Regions from separate parts of the Rhodococcus (subgen. Prescottella) equi genome, predicted to be linked through region 2. Evidence: riboswitches for the same ligand, from Rfam matches in the RefSeq annotation. Region 2 holds a riboswitch; each other region holds the start of a gene.
What was found. A riboswitch is a leader RNA that binds a small molecule or an ion and turns the genes downstream of it on or off. The one in region 2 is predicted to bind cobalamin.

Region 1: linked by a shared signal. The riboswitch ahead of metE (5-methyltetrahydropteroyltriglutamate--homocysteine S-methyltransferase) and the one ahead of C7H75_RS10355 (magnesium chelatase subunit D family protein) in region 2 are both predicted to bind cobalamin.
Region 3: linked by a shared signal. The riboswitch ahead of C7H75_RS04260 (ABC transporter substrate-binding protein) and the one ahead of C7H75_RS10355 (magnesium chelatase subunit D family protein) in region 2 are both predicted to bind cobalamin.

Annotation. Positions count from the first base shown of each region.
Region 1 is NZ_CP027793.1:1,131,779-1,138,634, reverse strand. Features, by position in the region: gene C7H75_RS05455 (ABC transporter substrate-binding protein) at 1-1,121, shown strand, start outside; cobalamin riboswitch at 1,275-1,457, shown strand; gene metE (5-methyltetrahydropteroyltriglutamate--homocysteine S-methyltransferase) at 1,624-3,885, shown strand; gene C7H75_RS05445 (NAD(P)-dependent oxidoreductase) at 3,929-4,924, opposite strand; gene C7H75_RS05440 (MFS transporter) at 4,833-6,284, opposite strand; gene C7H75_RS05435 (hypothetical protein) at 6,404-6,856, opposite strand, start outside.
Region 2 is NZ_CP027793.1:2,186,822-2,193,677, reverse strand. Features, by position in the region: gene C7H75_RS10370 (cobalamin biosynthesis protein) at 1-84, opposite strand, end outside; gene C7H75_RS10365 (cobyrinic acid a,c-diamide synthase CobB) at 77-1,459, opposite strand; gene cobO (cob(I)yrinic acid a,c-diamide adenosyltransferase) at 1,453-2,067, opposite strand; gene C7H75_RS10355 (magnesium chelatase subunit D family protein) at 2,111-4,012, opposite strand; adenosylcobalamin-variant (AdoCbl-variant) riboswitch at 4,064-4,157, opposite strand; gene mqo (malate dehydrogenase (quinone)) at 4,254-5,789, opposite strand; gene C7H75_RS10345 (alpha/beta hydrolase) at 5,967-6,856, shown strand, end outside.
Region 3 is NZ_CP027793.1:917,427-924,282, reverse strand. Features, by position in the region: gene C7H75_RS04280 (S9 family peptidase) at 1-761, opposite strand, end outside; gene C7H75_RS04275 (phosphoribosylaminoimidazolesuccinocarboxamide synthase) at 763-1,647, opposite strand; gene C7H75_RS04270 (MDR family MFS transporter) at 1,944-3,362, shown strand; gene C7H75_RS04265 (ABC transporter substrate-binding protein) at 3,486-4,544, shown strand; cobalamin riboswitch at 4,641-4,825, shown strand; gene C7H75_RS04260 (ABC transporter substrate-binding protein) at 4,899-5,843, shown strand; gene C7H75_RS04255 (FecCD family ABC transporter permease) at 5,840-6,856, shown strand, end outside.

The sequences.
Region 1 (6,856 bases), 1.1 Mb from region 2:
ACAAGGTGGAGTCGCCCGACCCGTCGACGGTCGTGTTCACGCTGAAGCAGCCGTGGAACGAGTTCCCGATCATGTTCACCACCGGACCGGGCATGATCGTGGCGCCCTCGTCGACGGCCAACGGCACCTTCACTCCCATCGGAGCGGGCCCGTTCACGGTCGAGAAGTTCGCATCCCAGAACGAACTGGTACTCGCCGCGAATCCGGGCTACTGGGACGGCAGGCCGAACCTGGACAAGCTGCGGTTCCCGGCCATCGTCGGCGAGCAGGCCAAGCTCGACGCGTTGCACAGCGGCGGCATCCAGGCCGCGTACCTGCGTGCCGCGGACACCGTGCACAACGCACTCGAGGCCGGGGACGTCGGCTACGTCTACACCGCCAGCATGGGTGGCGTGCAGGTACTGAACCAGCGCGAGGGACGCGCGGCGTCGGATCCGCGGGTGCGCGAGGCGATCGTCAAGGCACTGAACCCGGAAACGTTCAACGAGCGCGGTGAAGGTGGCTTCGGTATGCCGGGCACCGACATGTTCCAGTCCTGGTCGCAGTGGCACGGAAACGTGTCCGGCTCCACCTTCGACCCGGACACCGCGAGGAAGGTCCTGGCCGAGGCCAAGGCCGACGGCTACGACGGCAAGCTCACCTATGCGGGCCTCAACGAACCGGGCGCTCAACGCCGGGCACTCGCGATCCAGTCGATGCTGCAGGCCGTCGGGTTCACCGTCGACATCGTCTACAACAGCGGCATCAACGACCTCGTCAAGATGATGTATGCCAAGCACGATTTCGATCTGGGCGAGTCGGCGTTCAATGTCCTCGACGAATCGCCGTTCATGCGCATGTACGGCAATCTGGCGAGCGCGTCGACGTCCAACGTCCTCGGGTATCAGAACCCCGAGATGGACGCCCTCCTCGGCAAGCTGCAGTCCGCACCGAACGACGACGACCGCCGCCGGGTCCTCGAGGACATCCAGACCCTGGTGAACGAGACGAACCCGATGATGGTCCTCGGCGCGGGCAAGTACTTCATCCCTTGGAGCAAGAACGCGCACGGCATCACGCCCAGTGCCGACGGCGTCCTGCTGTTCGGAAATGCCTGGCTCACTCCGGATTCGGCGTCGTAGCACCGGACCCAGACACCGCTACTCGATACTCGATCGGGCGGACGCCACCACGGGTCCGCCCGATCGGCCTTTCCCCGGGGCCTATGCTGGACGGTGCAGCTGGTTCGCCGGGTGCGGTCGTGAGGAGCCCCGAAGACCGCCGCCGGCGTCGAAGCATCCGTGGTCGTGAGACCGGCGGATGTGAGAGGGAACCCGGTGGAAATCCGGGACTGTCCCGCAGCGGTGAGTGGGAACGACCGCCGTCATGAGCACTGGACCGACAGGTCCGGGAAGCGACGGCCAGTAGGTTTCGCCGGGTCGATTCCCGGCCGAGCGCCCACGAGTCCGAAGACCTGCCGACTGTGTCGGGCACGCCGTGCCCGACGGTCCACCGCCTCGTGGAGAAGGCGAGATGGGCGATGCTCGGCACTTCGTGCTGCCCGCTGGCGGGTACACACAGGGCTCGCTTACGTTCTCGTCTGCCGGCGGTGACCATCCACGCTGTGAGCAACTGGAGAACGACGTGACATTCGCTTTCACCGCAACCGTGCTGGGCTCCCCGCGCATCGGACCCCGCCGCGAGCTCAAGAGGGCCGTCGAGGCCTACTGGGCCGGGAACCTCGACGCCGCCGCACTCGCGGCGGTCGGCAAGGATCTGCGCCGACAGACCTGGACCGAACTCGTCTCCGCCGGGATCGACTCCGTCCCGGTGGGCACTTTCTCGTACTACGACCAGATGCTCGACACCGCTGTCATGTTGGGCGCGCTGCCCGAGCGGGTCGAGAGGATCGACGACGAACTGGACCGCTACTTCGCGGCCGCGCGCGGGACCGACACCGTGCCGCCGCTCGAGATGACGAAGTGGTTCGACACCAACTACCACTACCTGGTCCCCGAGATCACCGCCGCGACCAGGTTCGTGCTGAATCCGGGCAAGATACTCGGCGAGGTCGCCGAGGCCCGGGACCTCGGCATCCCGGCACGCCCGGTCGTGATCGGACCGATCACCTTCCTGCTGCTGTCGAAGTTCGACGACGGCTCCGCGCTCGAGCGCCTGGACGAGATCGTGCCCCTGTACGCGGATCTGCTGCACCGTCTCGCGGACGCGGGCGTCGAGTGGGTTCAGATCGACGAGCCGGCGCTCGTGGCCGACCGGACCGACGCCGAGCTGGCCGCGACCCGCTCGGTGTACGACCGCCTCGCCGCGCTCGACCATCGTCCCGCGATCCTCGTCGCGTCGTATTTCGGTGACCTCGGCGCGGCACTGCCGGTACTGACGTCGACGGGTATCGAGGGCATCGCCGTCGACCTGGTCGCAGGGTCCTCCGAGTCTGTGATCGCGGCGGAGGGACTCGAACGCAAGCACCTTGTCGCCGGCGTCGTCGACGGCCGCAACATCTGGCGCAACGGACTGGACGCCTCACTCGACACCCTCGAAATGCTGCGTGAGCGTGCGGGTTCGGTGGCCGTGTCGACGTCGTGCTCGCTGCTGCACGTCCCCTACACCCTCAGCGGCGAGGACGGTCTCGACCGGGCGCTGCGGTCGTGGCTGGCGTTCGGTTCCGAGAAGATCGGTGAGGTCGCCACCCTCGCGGCCGGGCTGCGCTCGGGACGCGGGGCGATCGCCACCGAACTGTCCGAGGCACGTGCGGCGGCCGCCACCCGGGTCGCCGATCCGCGACTGCACGACGACGCGATCCGCGAGCGCCTCGCCGACCTGACCGACGCCGACCGCACGCGGATCCCGGCGGCGGAGCGGCGCACCGTGCAGGCGAGTCGGCTGCCGCTGCCGCCGTTGCCGACCACCACTATCGGTTCGTACCCGCAGACCACCGCGATTCGCGTGGCACGCGCCGCGCTGCGCAAGGGCGAGATCGATCAGGCCGAGTACGTCCGCCGCATGCGGGCCGAGGTCGCCGACGTGATTGCACTGCAGGACGAGTTGGGGCTGGATGTCTTGGTACACGGCGAACCCGAACGCAACGACATGGTGCAGTACTTCGCCGAGCAGCTCGACGGCTTCTTCGCCACCGCGAACGGCTGGGTGCAGTCGTACGGCAGCCGCTGCGTCCGCCCACCGATCCTGTTCGGCGACGTGCGCCGACCGGAGCCGATGACCGTCGAATGGTTCACGTACGCCCAGTCACTCACCGACAGACCCGTCAAGGGCATGCTCACCGGCCCGGTCACGATCCTGGCGTGGTCGTTCGTGCGCGACGACCAGCCGCTCGCCGAGTCCGCCGATCAGATCGCCCTCGCGATCCGCGACGAGACGATCGACCTGGAAAGGGCCGGCGCCCGGATCATCCAGGTCGACGAGCCCGCGCTGCGTGAATTGTTGCCGCTGCGGGCGGCAGAGCAACAGCACTACCTGGACTGGGCCGTGGGAGCATTCCGGCTGTCGACGTCGGGCATCGCCGACGCCACCGCGATCCATACCCACCTGTGCTACTCCGAGTTCGGTGCCGTGATCGGGGCGATCGCCGGCTTGGACGCCGACGTCACGTCGATCGAGGCGGCCCGCTCACACATGGAAGTGCTCGACGACCTGGACGCGGTCGGCTTCGACCTGGGCGTCGGACCCGGCGTGTACGACATCCACTCGCCGCGGGTGCCGCCCGTCGACGAGATCGCCGCATCTCTGCGCGCCGCACTGAAGGTCGTTCCGTCGGAACGACTCTGGGTCAACCCCGACTGCGGCCTCAAGACACGAGGCTCGGTCGAGGTCGAGGCATCACTGCGCAACCTCGTCGACGCCGCACACATGGTGCGCGCGGAACTCTAGGCGATCGGGTCCGCCGCGACAGCGGAGGCGGGACCGGGGACCACTAGGGTAACCCGGCCCGCCGCCGGGTGGCCTCGGTGACGGCGGACCAGTCCTGGTCGGCCTGCCCGTGGGCGAGCGCGTCGAGGAACAGATCCTCGAGTACGCTGCCGAAGGGCAGGCCGACGTTCACGGCGTGCGCCTGGGCGAGCGCCAGGCGGACGTCCTCGAGTCCCAACGGCAGTCTGAAACCCGCGGGTTCGTAGCGGCGCTGTGCGATCATCGCGCCGTATCCCTGGTAGACGCCACCGGGGAACAGGCTGTCGTTCATGATCTCCATCAGCAGTTCGGGCGAACCGCCGACCTTCTCGGCGACCGTCGTGGCCTCCGCCATTGCCTGAATCGCGTTGGCGATCAGATAGTTTCCCAGAATCTTGACCACATTGGCCTGCGCGGGATCCTCGCCGATCCGCCACGTGCGTCGCCCGATGACGTCGAGCATCGGCGCCACCACGTCGATTGCACCCGGATCCCCCGCCGCTAGTACGGTCAGCTGTCCCGCCTCGGCCACCTCGGCACGCCCGAACACCGGCGCCGCCACGTAGAAGATTCCCCGTTCACTCAGGGCCGCTTCCGCCTCACCGGACTTTCCCGGGCTGACCGTGGCCAGATTGACATGCACGGAACCCGGTTTCGCGGCCTGCAACGACGGCGCCGACAACACCGACTCGGTGAAGGCGCCGTCGTCGGCCAGTGAACTGAACACGACGGACTTGTGAAGCACATCGGCAAGATCGGGCGCCTCGGACGCCCCGTAGTCGACGACGTCGGCGGCCTTGCCCGGACTTCGATTCCACACCGTCACGTCGTAGCCGGCCCGGGCGAGATTGCGCGCCATCGGCCTGCCCATCGTGCCCATACCCAGAAATCCGATGTCCACGTCAGGCTCCTCGTGGTCGGGACCGCGGTCACACGGTTCGCTCCACTGTAACGCCGTCGGGGTCGCTCGGAACCGACTCCGCCGCCGCGCTCCGGAAAAGCAGCGCTGTGGCAACGGCACCGATCAGCGCAACGACCGCGGCGCCCAGGAAGGCCGCCGAGAACCCGTCGGTCAGGGCTACCGGGTCACCGATCCGGTCGGCGCCGTAGGCAGCCGCGATGGCGGTCATGGCGGCGAGACCGATGGCCGAGCCCACCTGGTAGCTCGTGTTGACGATGCCGGAAGCGAGCCCGCCCTCCTCTGGCCGCGCCGCGGAGATCGCGGTGCCGAGAGTCGGGATGAAGGCGAGCGACATGCCGAGCGCCGCAACCAAGGACGCGGGAAGCACGTCGGTGACGAACGAACCGTCGGGACGCACGAAGGACAGCCAGACCATGCCGGCCGCGAGGAGCAGCAATCCGGCAACCGTCATGTTCTTCGGCCCGAATCGGCCGATTGCCCGAGGTGCGAGCACGACCATGCCGATCATGATCAGTACCGTCATGGGCACCAGGGCCGCGCCGCTGGGGAACGCGGTGTAGCCGAGGACCTGCTGCAGGTACAGGTTGAGGAAGAACCACATCGGGATCCAGGCGGCACCGAGGAGCAGTTGGGCCAGATTGGCAGCGCCGAGGTTGGGAGCCCGGAAGATGCCGAGACGGATCAGCGGTTCGCGACGGGTCGCCTGCAACGCGACGAATCCGACGAGCAGCGCAGCGGCACCTGCGAGAACGAGCCAGGTGCGGGCCGAACCCCACCCGACCTCCGGCGCCTGGACGATCCCGTAGACGAGGGCCGCCAGGCCCGCGGTGACGCTGACGGCGCCGAGCACGTCGATCCGACTGCGCGCGAGGAGCCCTCCGGGCGGCATGAGAGCAGGGGTGACGGCCAGAATGATCAGAGCGATCGGGATGTTGATGTAGAAAACCCAGGGCCAGCTGGCATATTCGGTGATCAGGCCTCCGAAGAACACGCCGGCGGTCCCACCCGCAGGCGCCGCGGCGCCGTAGAGCGCGAACGCCTTGGTCAGTTCGCGCGGGTTACCACCGAAGAGCATCATCAACATCGTCAGGGCAGACGGAGCGATCAGCGCCGCACCGGCGCCCTGCACCGCGCGCCCGGCGAGTTCGACGCCGACATCGGACGCCATCCCTGCCGCGGCCGAACCGGCGACCAGCGTCACCCAGCCGGCGGTGAAGACCCGGCGCGCACCGAAGAGGTCCGACAGCTTGCCGCCGAGAAGCAACAGTCCCCCGAACGCAACGACGTAAGCGTTGAACACCCACGACAGGTTCTCCTGGGAAAATCCCAGGTCGTCCTGCATCTGCGGCAGCGCGACGCCGATGATCGAGGTGTCCATGATGACCATGAACTGGGCAGCCGCGATGACAGCAAGGCCCAGCCAGCGACGAGATGCCGGCGGCGAACTGTGGTTGGACATGTTCCCTCCTCCAAACGTATTCGGATCGATCGACATCTTCGTTGATACCCTAGGGGGGTACCGTATGTCTATGATTCGATCGGAACCGCCGGCCGGGACGACCGGGGAGGAAGGACCGCCTATGCGGTCTCGGGAGGTGAGACGTAAAGGACCAATGCGCCGAGAGGCGACGTCAGCGCCAGGTCACGGATCTCGGCCACGAGCGCGTAGCGTCCCGGAGGGAGATCTTCGACATCGCGGGTAACAATGTTGACCCGCAGATACATTCGATCACCTGGCGCAATGTCGGGCAGTCTCGGCGCATCCGAGAACAAGAACAATCCCGGCACGATCCGCTGGCCGTTCTCGTCGAGAATCCAGCCGTGGACGGTCGTGCGGTCCCCCGCTTCGTTGACCCACGTCGTGTCCGCGGTGTTCACCAACTCGATCGTCACGCCGGGCAGCGCCCCGGCCCTGCAGGTGTGCTCACCCGCCCAGCGCAGTTCCAGACCGACACGGCGGGCAGCGCGGCAGCGGTGCACCCGGTGCGGACCGGGGTGCGCGCCAACCGTCCGGACCCCGTCTGCGTCGCC
Region 2 (6,856 bases):
GCCACAGACCTCGACGACGGCGGCCACGATGTCCGCGGCGCCCACGCGGCTGCCGGCGCCGACGCCCACACACAGGTCACCCACGGGCGGCCTCGACGAAGCGGCGGATCGCGTCCGGGTTCCCGGCGGGATGCGTGTGCAGATACGACGCGTGCACCGACCCGGCCGTGAAGCCCTCCCGGGTGGCCCTGGCGTCCCAGGCCCGCCACCCCCAGGCCGGGCCGAAGCCGTCAGCGACACCGGCGTCGAGTGCGGTGCGATGGAACTCGTGTCCGGTGACGCGGGTTCCGGCGCCGAAGAGCACGGAATCCGTCACGGCCACAGCCTCCCGGTAGCCGAGGGTCAGGCGCTTTCCGAAGCGGGCGTCGACGTCGATCACACCGACCATAGCGTGCCCGTCGAGGCTCCGGGTCAGGTACAGCAGGCCCGCGCATTCGGCGTGGATGGGAGCTCCGTCGGCGGCGAGTTGCCGAACCTGCTGCAGCAGAACCCTGTTCGCCGACAGCCCCACCGCGTGCTCCTCGGGGAAGCCGCCGGGGAGCACCAGTCCCGCAGTGCCGGTGGGCAGTTCGTCGTGCAGCGGGTCGAACACCACGACGTCGGCGCCCGCGGCGTCGAGCAGTTCGCGGTGCTCGGCGTACCCGAACGTGAACGCGACACCGCCGGCGAGCGCGATCACCGGACGCGGACCGCTCGGGACCGGTCCGATTTCGGCTGCCGGATCCCACGCGACGTCGCCGACGGACGAATGCGCGAGCCCCCGGATCGCATCCAGGTCCAGGTGCGCGGCGGCGAGTTCGGTCATGGCGGCGACGGCGTCGAGCGCGGCCCGGCCGTGTTCGACGGCCGGCACCAGTCCCAGGTGTCGGGACGGGACCTCGAGTTCGGCCAGGCGCGGCACCGCCCCCAGAACCGGCAGGCCCACCCGCTCGCAGGCCTGCCGCAGCACCTGCTCGTGCCGGGCGCTGCCGACCCGGTTGAGGATCACGCCGCCGATCCGCACGGCGGAATCGTAGGTCGAGAAGCCGTGCAGGACAGCGGCGAGGCTCTGGCTGTGACCGCGGGCGTCGATCACCAGGACGACGGGCGCAGCGAGGGCGGCGGCGACCTGCGCGGTCGACCCCTCAGCGGACGGCGCCGACGAACTCGGGTCGATCTTGCCGTCGAACAACCCCATGACGCCCTCGACGACCGCGATATCGCAGTCGTCGCTGCCGTGCCGGAACAGCGGGCCGATCCGGTCGGCGCCCACCAGCACGCTGTCGAGATTGCGGCCGGGCAGACCGGCTGCCAATGCGTGGTAGCCGGGATCGATGTAGTCCGGCCCGACCTTGAACGGCGCAACCCGATCGCCGGCGGCGCGCAACGCGCCGACCATGCCGGTCGCGACGGTCGTCTTACCGCTGCCCGACGCCGGCGCCGCGATCACGACGGCCGGGGTGCTGGGGGCGTTCACCATTCGATGCCGCGCTGGCCCTTGCGGCCCGCGTCCATCGGGTGCTTGATCTTCGTCATCTCGGTCACGAGATCGGCCGCGTCCATCAGCGCCTGCGGCGCGTCCCGGCCGGTGACGACCACATGCTGGTTGCCGGGGCGGTTCCGCAGTGCGTCGACGACTTCCTCGGTATCCACCCAGCCCCATTTGAGCGGGTAGGTGAACTCGTCGAGCACGTAGAAGCGATGCGTCTGCGCCTCGAGGCGGCGAGCGATCTCACGCCAGCCCTCGAGCGCGGCGGCGGCGTGGTCCTCCTCGGTGCCGTGCTTGCGTGTCCACGACCAGCCCTCACCCATCTTGTGCCACTCCACGGCCCCGCCCGCGCCGCTGGTGGTGTGCAGCTCGCCGAGCGCGCGGAACGCGGCTTCCTCGCCCACCTTCCATTTCGCGCTCTTGACGAACTGGAAGACGCCGACGTCGAAGCCCTGGTTCCAGGCACGCAGCGCCATCCCGAACGCGGCCGTCGACTTCCCCTTGCCGGGCCCGGTGTGGACGGCCAGCACCGGCTGGTTGCGGCGCTGGCGCGTGGTGAGTCCGTCCGCGGGCACGTTTTCGGGTACTCCCTGAGGCATTCTCGAATCCCTTTCTCGGGCTTGCCTGTTCGGTCGACGAAGATCAGGCGGCAGCGCGGACGACGCCCGCGACTTGCTGCGCGGACAGTTCCGCGAGGCGGACGTAACCGCCCCGCAGATCGCGCGCGAGGTCGGCCGCCAAGCCGAGGCGGACCATGCCGGTCTCACAGTCGACGACGATCGATGCGACGTTGGTGTCGGCCAGCATTCCGGCGGCCCGCCGGGCCCGCGCGACGGCGTCCTTCGCCCCGGTCGCGCGTCCGTCCGTGAGGGCGACGACCAGAGCGCGGCGACGCGGATCGCGGACCTGCTCGCGCAGGACGACCTGACGCGCTTTCAGGAAACCCGCCGCGAGCGGCGTGCGACCGCCGGTTCTCATCGCGCGCAGGCGTCGGACGGCGACGTCCACCGACGACGTCGGCGGCAGCACCAGCTCGGCATCCGTGCCGCGGACGGTGATCACCGCGACCTTGTCCCGACGCTGATAGGCGTCGCGCAGCAGCGACACGACGGCACCGGTGACGGCGGACAGCCGATCCCGGGCCGCCATGGAACCGGACGCGTCGACCACGAACAGCACCAGGTTGCCCTCGCGGCCTTCCCGGACGGCGCCGCGAATATCGCTGGGGGCCAGCCGCATCGCGCCAGCGGTGCGCCCTCGCACGGTCTGGTGTTCGGCCGCGGCGAACAGGGTGCCCACGAGGTGCACGCCCGTTCCCGGTTCGGTGGTCGTCCGCACGGCGCGGCCACGGGTCGAACGCGAGCGGGACCGCCGGCCCGGAGCCCCGTCGCCCACCCCCGGAATCTCGAGCAGTCGCGCCCGGAACTGCGGGCCGGGCGCGCCGGCCTTGCGTTCCGACCCTGCGCCGCTTCCGGATTCCGGCGATCCCTGTTCGCCTGCTCGAGATTTCGAGTCATGCGTGGACGCTTCCGGCTCCGACGGCGATGCGCCGCCACCGGGCCCGTCGGGATCGGGTTCGGGCTCTTCCTGCGCACGCGCGTCGGCGTCGGCCTGCTCCATCGCGTCGTCGAGCTGCTGCGGGTCCAGACCCGGCTCGTCGAACGGGTCGCGCCGACGGCGGTGCGGCAGAGTCAGTTCGGCGGCGATCCGCACGTCCTCCTCGGTGACGGCGTCGGCGCCGCGCCACGCGGCGTGCGCGGTTGCGGTGCGCGCGAGCACCAGGTCGGCGCGCATGCCCTCGACGTCGAACGACGCACACACCGACGCGATGCGACGCAGTTCGGCGTCGGACAGTTCGACAGCGTCGACCACGGCACGGGCGTCGGCGATCCGCCGGGCCAGGTCGGCGTCCTGCTCGGCATACCGGGCGGCGAAGCCGTCGGGGTCGCGCTCGTAGTCGAGACGGCGGCGGACCACCTGCATGCGCACCTCCACGTCCCGTGAGGCGGCGACGTCGACGGCGAGACCGAACCGGTCCAGCAGCTGCGGGCGCAGCTCACCCTCCTCGGGATTCATGGTCCCGACCAGGACGAACTCGGCCGGGTGGGAGTGCGAGACGCCGTCGCGTTCGACGTGGACACGCCCCATGGCCGCGGCGTCGAGCAGCACGTCCACCAGGTGATCGTGGAGAAGGTTGACCTCGTCGACGTAGAGCACGCCCTGATTGGCGTCGGCGAGCAGCCCGGGCTGGAACGCACGTTCGCCGTCCCGGAGTACCTTCTCGAGGTCGATCGAGCCGACGACACGGTCCTCGGTCGCGCCGACCGGCAGTTCCACGAGCCGGGCCCGGCGCCCCTCGCCCACCTCGGGCAGCAACGCGGTCAGTGCACGTACGACGGTGGATTTGGCGGTGCCCTTCTCGCCCCGCACCAGCACGCCGCCGATGCCCGGGTGGACGGCGCACAGGATCAACGCCAGCCGCAGCCGGTCCTGCCCGACGATGGCGCTGAACGGAAACCCGGCAGGTTGGTGACTGTGACGCAACGATCGAATCCCTTCACTTCCCGGTTTCCTCGCCGAGAGCTTGGCCTTGCGAAACGTTGCGGCATTCTGGCTTCGGGTGCACCTCGTGCGCCCTCACAGTGGCGGGACCGCGCCTGATTCTCACAGGACTTCCCCGCAGACGTTTCTCTGCTGCTGCACCCTACCGTGCCGAGGACTGCAGCCCGACAGCACACCGCCGCGGCCCGGAGTCGGAACTCCGGGCCGCGGCGGGTGAGAGGTGTCAGACGGTGGCGGATTCGACCACCGGAGCGGCGTGCGCGGGCGCCGATGCGGGGACGTCGCCGAGTTCGAGCGAGCGGGTGCTCCAGTCCCACACCTGCTGGAACAGGTCCGGGTTGTCCGAGAGCTTGAGGCCCAGCGACGGGACCATCTGCTGCAGCTTCGGCGTCCACGCCTGGAACTCTCGCGGGAAGCAGCGCTGCAGGACGTCGAGCATCGCGGGCACCGCGGTGGACGCGCCCGGGGACGCGCCGAGCAGGCCGGCGATCGTGCCGTCCTCGGCGTTGACGACGGCGGTGCCGAACTCGAGCACACCGCCCTTGCCCTTCTTGCGGATCACCTGTACGCGCTGGCCGGCCGTGATGAGCTCCCAGTCGCCGCCGGTCGCGCGCGGCACGAACTCGCGCAGCGTGTTGATGCGGTCGGCGGGCGACTGCATGAGCTCACCGATGAGGTACTTGGTCAGACCCAGCTCCGTCAGACCGACGCCGAGCATCGACGTCAGGTTGTTCGGCTTGACCGAACCGGGCAGGTCGGTGACCTTGCCGTTCTTCAGGAACTTGGGCGACCAACCGGCGTAGGGGCCGAACAGCAGGCCCTGCCGCCCGTTGATGACGCGGGTGTCGAGGTGCGGCACCGACATCGGGGGCGCACCGACGGCTGCCTTGCCGTACACCTTGGCGCGGTGCTGGGCGATGAGCTCGGGGTTGGTGCAGCGCAGGAACTGGCCGCTCACGGGGAAGCCGCCGAAGCCCTTGGCTTCCTGGATCCCCGACTTCTGCAGCAGGTGCAGCGCGCCGCCGCCGGCGCCGACGAACACGAACTTGGCGTTGACGGTCTTCTTGGCACCGGTGCGCAGGTTCTCGACCTTGACGAGCCAGCTGCCGTCGGACTGCTTGGTGAGGTTGCGGACCTCGTGCCCGAAGAACACCTGGCCGCCGGACGCGCCGACGTAACCCAGGAGCTGCCGGGTGAGCGCACCGAAGTCGACGTCCGTGCCGGACTCGGTCCAGTTCAGAGCCACCGGGTCGGAGTAGTCACGCCCCTTGGCCATCAGCGGCAGACGCTCGGCGAAGAACTCCTCCGACTCCGAGTACTCCATGCCGGCGAACAGCGGGTGGCCGGCGAGCGCGTCGTAGCGCGCACGCAGGTACTTCACGTTGTCCGCGCCGTGCACGAAGCTCACGTGCGGGATCGGGTTGATGAACTCCTTGGGATCGGTGAGGATCCCGTTGTCGACCGCGTACGCCCAGAACTGCCGGGAGACCTGGAACTGCTCGTTGACGTTGACGGCCTTGCTGATGTCGACGCCGTCGCCCTTGGCCGGGGTGTAGTTGAGCTCGCAGAGAGCCGAGTGGCCGGTGCCCGCGTTGTTCCACGGGTCGCTGCTCTCGGCCGCGGCGGCGTCGAGTCGCTCGAAGGTGGTGATCGACCAGTCAGGCTGCAGCTGACGCAGGATCGCGCCGAGCGTTGCGCTCATGATGCCCGCACCCACGAGCACTACATCGGTCTTCGCCACTACGTTCTGCTCTGACACTGGAGAATCGACTTCCTTGTCTGTTCACACGCGACCTGGTTCGCACGCATCGCCCGCTCGGAGACATCGCGTGGACAGACCGCTTTTCGCGCGCCTGTGGCGCTTAGGTTACCTGTGCGTCACCTTCCCCAATTGTGCCCCTCGCAAACGACTTCGTTCGCCCAATAGAGTGTGATCGTGACTACTTGGGCTCCCGACGTCCTCGGCGACGGCTACCAGCAGCTGACGATCCCTCTGGGTCCCGATCCGGACGGGGAGGGCGACGTCGAGGCCACGCTGGTCCGCTACCAGCCCGGGGACCTGACGGGGAACCGCGCGGTGCTGTACGTCCACGGGTTCACCGACTACTTCTTCCAGCAGCACGTCGCCGAGCATTTCGCCGAGCAGGGCTACTCCTTCTTCGCCCTCGACCTGCGCAAATGCGGCCGCTCCCGGCGTCCGGGTCAGACCCCGCACTTCGTGACGGACCTGAAGTTCTACGACGCGGAACTCGACGAGGCACTGCGCCTGGTCCGGGAACAGATCGGCGGCGGACAGGTACTCCTCGTCGCGCACTCGACGGGCGGTCTGATCCTGCCGCTGTGGCTCGACCGGCTCGAGCGCCGGCCCGGCGGATCGGCGGGCGCGGGTGTGGCGGGACTCATCCTCAACAGCCCGTGGTTCGACCTGCAGGGACCGGCGCTGCTGCGCACGGCCGGCACGTCGGCGGCGATCGACGCGCTCGGCCGGGTGTCGAGCAAGACTCCCCTCCCCGGCCAGAAGCTCGACACCTACGGAGCGAGCCTGCACGTCGGCTCCAACGGGGCATGGGAGTACAACCTCGACTGGAAGCCGCTCACCGGGTTCCCGGTGCGGTTCGGGTGGCTCCGCGCGATCCGACGCGGCCACGCTCAACTGCACCACGGGCTCGACATCGGCGTGCCGTCGCTGATCCTGCGGTCGAAACGGACCGTCTTCGCCTCGCGCTACAACCCCACCGTCGATGCCGCCGACGCGGTGCTCGACGTCGAACAGATCGCCAAGTGGGCGGGCTGCCTCGGCGATCGCACCACGATCGTGCCGATCGA
Region 3 (6,856 bases), 1.3 Mb from region 2:
AGGTACTTCTCGCTGCGCGTCGAGCCGACCGCCACCCAGTAGCGGTCGTCCGGCTCGTGGAAGACCTGGACGTCCTCGGCCTGCCCGGTGCCCAGCTTGTGCCGCCACACCGTGTCCGGCCGCCACGACTCGTCGACCGTCAGGTAGAAGATGTGCCGATGGTCGATCGCCCACGTCGCACCCGGCGCGGTGTTCGGGATCTCGTCGGGCAGCAGCTCGCCGGTCTCGAGGTTCTTGAACCGCAGCGTGTACCGCTCGTCGCCGATCACGTCCACCGAGTACGCGAGCAGCGTGCCGTCGTGACTGAGCGAGAACGCGCCCACCGAGAAGAAGTCGTGTCCCTCGGCCTCGGCGTTGCCGTCGAGGAGCACCTGCTCGCCCTCGATCGCCGTGTCGGTGGACAGCTCCGGCGGTGTCCAGTCGTCCGGCCCGGCGATGGGGCACCGGCAGTTGACGCCGTACTGCTTGCCCTCGATGGTGCGCGCGTAGTACCACCAGTCACCGAGTCGCGTCGGGACCGACATGTCGGTCTCCTGCGTGCGCGACTTGATCTCCTGGAACACCTTCTCCCGCAAGGGCTCCAAATGCTCGAGTTGCTGCGCGGTGTACGCGTTCTCGGCCTCGAGGTACGCGATGACCTCCGGATCCTCTTTGGCGCGGAGCCATTCGTAATGATCGACGAAGGTGTCCCCGTGATGCGTCCGTTCGAACGGAACCCGCTTGGCGACCGGGGGCGTAGTCGGCGTAGAGGGCACAGTCATCTCAGCCCACCCAGTCCTCGAACGACAGGCCCGAGATGCGCTCGTACGCCTCGATGTAGCGCGCGCGGGTCGCGTCGACGATGTCCTGCGGCAGCGGCGGGGGCGGCGTGTCGGACGCGCGGTCCCAGCCGGACTCCGGGCCGGTGAGCCAGTTCCGTACGAACTGCTTGTCGAAGCTGGGCTGCACCTTGCCGGGCTCGTAGCCGTCGGCCGGCCAGTAGCGCGACGAGTCGGGCGTCAGCACCTCGTCGGCGAGCACCAGGTTGCCTTCGGCGTCGAGACCGAATTCGAATTTGGTATCGGCGAGGATGATCCCCCGGTCCCGCGCGAAGCTGGCGGCCCGGAAGTAGATGTCGAGGGTGTCGTCGCGCAGCTTGACCGCGAGGTCCTGGCCCACCTTGTCGACGACGGTCGCGAAGTCGATGTTCTCGTCGTGGTCGCCCAGTTCGGCCTTGCTGGCCGGCGTGAAGATCGGCTCGGGAAGCTGACTGGCCTCGACCAGGCCCTCGGGCAGCGCGACGCCGCACACCGCGCCGGTGCTGTTGTAGTCCGCCAGACCCGACCCGCTGAGGTAGCCGCGGGCGACGCACTCGACCGGGAGCATGTTCAGCTTGCGCACGACCAGCGCGCGGCCGAGCACCTCTTCGGGGATGCGCTCGTCGAGCGGGTCTCCGGCGAGGTGGTTGGTGCCGCCGAGCTTCTCAAAGAAGAAGACACTCATTGCGGTGAGCACGCGGCCCTTGTCCGGGATGGGCGTGCTCAGCACGTGGTCGTAGGCCGAGATCCGGTCACTGGCGACCAGCAGCAGGTGCTCGTCGTCGATCGTGTACAGATCGCGGACCTTGCCGCCGGCCAGGTGGGTGTAGGACTCGAGTGAAGGACGCACGTCCCCAACCCTATCGGTCGCCCGGATCGGCGCATCTCGCCACACGCGTCTGCCCCGATCTGTCCGCAGAACCCCGCTTCTCATGATCAACTCCCCTCCCCCTTCCCGCGTTTTGCGCACTTATCGCACGAATTCGGTCCCCGAATGCGCGATAAGTGCGCAAAACGCGAGGGCGGGGGGCGCCGGGGTAGGTGGGGGCGCCGGGGTAAGCGGGCGGGTGGAAACGGACGGGAATAGGAACCGGCCGGAGATCGTTAGCCTTGTTTCGGACTTGACTATCGATCGGCGGGAGAGTGATGGCGACCGAGACCGCCTCGAGGGCATCGGTGGGACTACGGTCGGAGCGCGGCCCGATCCTGCTGTCGCTGATGCTCGCCACGTCACTGGTCGCGCTCGACAGCACGATCATCGCGACCGCCGTCCTGACGATCGTCGGGGACCTCGGCGGCTTCACCCAGTTCCCGTGGCTCTTCTCCGTCTATCTGCTGGCGCAGGCCGTGTCGGTGCCGATCTACGGCAAGTTGGCCGACGTCTTCGGACGCAAACCGATCATGCTGTTCGGCATCGCGGTGTTCGCGATCGGATCGCTGCTGTGCGGCGTGGCCTGGAGCATGCCCGCGCTGATCGTGTTCCGGGCGGTCCAGGGCCTGGGCGCCGGCGCGGTGCAGCCGATGAGTCTGACGATCGCCGGTGACATCTATTCCGTCGCGGAGCGCGCCAAGGTCCAGGGTTACATCGCGAGCGTGTGGGGCGTGTCGGCGGTACTCGGCCCGACGCTCGGCGGCGTGTTCTCCGAGTACCTGTCGTGGCGGTGGATCTTCTTGGTGAACCTGCCGCTGTGCGCGATCGCGGCGTGGATGCTGATGCGCAACTTCGCGGAGGAGAAGATCACACGCCGCAGTCGCATCGACTACCCCGGCGCCATCCTCCTCACGGGCGGCGCGGCGCTGATGATCCTGGGACTTCTCGAGGGCGGCCAGGCCTGGGCGTGGGTGTCGCCGGCCGGCATAGGCGTGTTCGTGGCCGGCGCGCTGCTGCTCGTCGCGTTCGTCCTCGTCGAACGACGCGTGGCCGATCCGATCCTGCCGCTGCACATGCTCACCCGCCGGGTGCTGGTCGCGAGCAGCCTGGTGTCGCTGTCCGTCGGCGCGATCCTGATGGGCCTGACGTCGTACGTGCCGACGTTCGTGCAGGGCGTCCTCGGCACGGGCGCCCTCGTCGCAGGCTTCGCGCTCGCGGTCCTCACGATCGGCTGGCCCATCGCCGCGTCGCAGGCGGGACGGCTGTATCTACGCGTCGGGTTCCGGACGACCGCGCTGATCGGCAGCGTCCTCGTGCTCGCCGGGTCGGCGCTGCTCCTGCTGCTCGGCGACGGCTCCCCGGTGTGGCAGGTAGGCGCGACGTGCTTCGTCATCGGCTCCGGCATGGGCCTGATCGCGACGCCGACGCTCATCGCGGCGCAGTCCAGCGTCGACTGGTCCGAGCGCGGCGTCGTCACGTCCACCAACATGTTCGCCCGCTCGATCGGTAGTGCCGTCGGCGTCGCGGTGTTCGGCGCGCTGGTCAACTCCCGTGTCGGAGACACCGCAGAGCCCGACCCGACGGCCCTCTCGGGCGCGATCCATCTCGTGTTCGTCGGCATCCTCGGCATCGCGGTGCTGCTGACGGTGTCGTCGGCGCTGATGCCGCGGGCCGAGAAGGCCCTCGACGGCTGACCGGGCTACGACGGCGTGGCCGAATCCCGTTATCCGATGGCCTTTTCAGGCAAACCACACGGCACCGGCAGTCGATAGGTTGGGGCCTTCCCTGACCGACCTATCGGACGGAGCGCCGTATCCATGCCCGTGATCGAATCGACGAAGACCGACGCCCGCCTCGGAAACTGGAACGGCGACGTCCGCCGCCCGACGTCCGCGCGCACCACACGAGGCATGGACCGTGAATTCGGCACTCTCGTCGATGCCCTGACCCGACGCGGTTTCCTCACCGGCGCGGCCGCGCTCGGCGCCCTGGGCGCACTGTCGGCGTGCTCGACCAGACCGGGGAACAGTGCGACGTCCGACGCGTCGGTCGAGATCGCGGTGGGCGACGAGCGATACCGGCTCCCGCGTGACCCACAGCGTGTCGTGGTGCTCGAGGCCCGAGCCGCGCTCGACTTCGCCCTGCTCGCCGAGTACCCGATCGTCGCCACCAACTGGGACGACAGGTCGCAACTCATGCAGCGAGTGCCCGCCGGGACGGAGCGTCTCGGCGGCACCAACAACGAACCGAACGCCGAGGCGATTCTCGGCTACGAACCGGATCTGCTGGTCGTGGGTCAGGGTTGGTGGGACTACTACCGGGAGCGGGAGCTCCTGGGGACCGACATCGCACCGGTTCTCGTCGTCGACCAGGGGACTCCCGGATCGACGTGGAAGCGAGCGATGACCGAGCAGTTGACGGCACTCGATCGACGCGATGTCGCCGACCGTGTGGTTGCTCGCTACAACGCCGAACTGGCGCAGGCGCGTGCCGCGATGGCCGGGCTTCTCGACGGGAAGACCATCGCGATCGCGGGTGCGGACAAGGGACAACTCTGGCTGCAGAACGACACGTTCGCGGTGTCGGTGGCGCGCGATCTCGGATTGGACGTGCTGACCGATCCCGCGAACGCGTCTGCGGACAACAGGGGAATCACCTTCTACGCGCTCGAACAACTCGACATCTTCGAGCAGGCGGATTTCGTCCTGTTGCAGAATCCCGACGCCGCCGAGGCCCAGTCGCCGACGTGGAAAAGGGTGCGCGCGGTCCGAGACGGTCATGTCGGGCAGCTGCGGTACGACCTCAACAGCGGTCTGGCACTGACCGCGATGGCGCTCGCCGCCGACATCGCGGAGCAGGTCCAGGTAATGCGCTGACGACCCCGGAGGGGTCCGCACCGCCTTCCGCGCCCTCGACCGCCGAACAGCACGAAACCGACAAGGCCGACCATTGCCCGGGCACCGGTCGTCTATTCTTCACGATGTCGTCACGGTGTTCGGGAAGTCCGGTAGAAGCCGGCGCGGTACTCGCCACTGTGGGCAGGTACGTCGACTACTAGGGGTTCGACCCCAGCCACTGGATGCTCACGCATCCGGGAAGGCGTAGTCGGCGGTCATCCCTGCCGAGCCAGGAGACCGGCCGTGACGCATACCTGCACGTTTTCCACGAGTCATGGAAGGCGGGTCGCTTTGCGTACCCCTATCTCTCGCCGAGTCATCTCCACAGCAGCGGTGTCGATCGCCGCAGCCCTCACCCTCACCGCCTGCGGCGGGTCGTCCGACGAGGACGCCGGCACCGCGTCGATCTCCCTGCAGAACTGCGGCCGCACCGTCACTCTCGACGGTCCGGCGGAGCGGGCCGTCACCCTCAACCAGGGCGCCACCGAGTCGGCGCTCGCGATCGGCGCGGAGGGACAGATGGCCGGCACCGCGTACCTCGACGACACCATCGCCGCGCAGTGGCAGGCGGCGTACGCGCAGATCCCGGCGCTGGACGAGAATGACTACCCGAGCCGGGAAGCGCTCCTCGAGACCAAGCCGGACCTGGTGCTGGCGTCGTATTCGAGCGCGTTCGAGGACAAGGCCGTCGGTACCCACGAGTCGTTCGACACTCTGGGCATCGCCACCTACGTCTCGCCGTTCGCCTGCAAGGACAAGTCGACGCGTCCGGCGGTGTCCTGGGACTCGATCGCGACCGAGATCACCGACTACGGCACGCTCTTCGGGCGCGAGGCCGACGCCGACGCCGTCGTCGCGCAGATGCGCCAGACGCTGAGCGGGATCGAGACCACCGCAGCGGCGAACGGCCGCAGCGTCTTCTGGTACGACAGCGGCACCGACACCCCGTACATCGGCGGCAATGCCGGCGGACCGCAGCTCATCATCGACGCGGTCGGCGGCACCAACATCTTCGCCGGCTCCGACGGTGCCTGGCTGGACGGCAGCTGGGAGACCGTGCTGGCGGCGAACCCGGACGTCATCGTTCTCGCCGACGCGTCGTGGGACACGGCCGAGGCGAAGAAGGACTACCTCCGCAACGATCCGTCGCTGAAGGATCTGAAGGCCGTCCGCGACGACGCGTTCGTCGTGGTGCCGTTCTCGGCGAGCACTCCCGGCCCGCGTCTGATCGAGGGGGCAACTCTCGTCGCCGAGCAGCTGGGCGGCGGCCGGGCATGAGCGTGAGCGCCCGGGTTCCCGCCCGGGTACGAACGACGACGGCCACCGGTTGGACGGCGGCACTGGCCGCGCTGCTCGTGGTGAGCTGCGCGGCCGGCGTCGCGATCGGCGCCGCCGACCTCTCGATCGGGACCGTGGTGGAGGCGATCGCCGGACGTCTCGGTGTCGGAGCAGGCACCGACCTGCTGACCACGCACATCGTCGTGGACCTGCGGCTGCCCCGGGTCCTTGCGGCGGCGCTGGTCGGCGCCGGACTCGCGCTGTGCGGCGCGGTGTTGCAGTCGCTCACCGGCAACGCGCTCGCCGACCCCTACCTCCTCGGCATGTCCGGTGGAGCCTCACTCGGCGCGGTACTCGCGCTGACGGCCGGGGTCGGCACGGTCGGTGTGCTCGGCATGAGCGCGGTGTCGGTCGCGGCCTTCGTCGCGGCCCTGGCGAGCCTGCTGGTGGTCTTCCTCATCTCCACCTCCCCCTCCGGCGCGCTCCTGCCCGGCCGCCTCGTGCTGGCCGGCATCGCGGTCGGCCAGTTCGCGGCGGCACTGACCTCCGCGCTGGTGTTCTTCGGGGATCGCGACGCCGCCCACCGCGTGTTGCAGTGGACCCTCGGCTCGTTCGCCGGGGCCCGCTGGTCGGGCCTCGTCACCATCACCGCGGTCGTCGTCGTCACCACCGGCGTGCTGCTCGCGCACGCGCGGGTGCTCGACTCGTTCGCCTTCGGTGCGCGCGCCGCCGCGAGCCTGGGCACCGACGTCGAACGCTCCCGCTGGGTGCTCTACGGGATCGCGTCGCTGTGCACCGCCGCGCTGGTCGCGCAGTCCGGCGTGATCGGGTTCGTCGGGCTGGTCGTCCCGCACGCCGCCCGAATGCTCGTCGGCCCGTTGCACGCTCGGCTGTTGCCCGTCGTCGCACTGGCAGGGGCCGTCCTGCTGGTCTGGGCGGACATCGCCGCGCGGACGGTGATGCCCGGTCGTGAACTACCAATCAGCATCGTCACTGCGGTCGTCGGTGTGCCG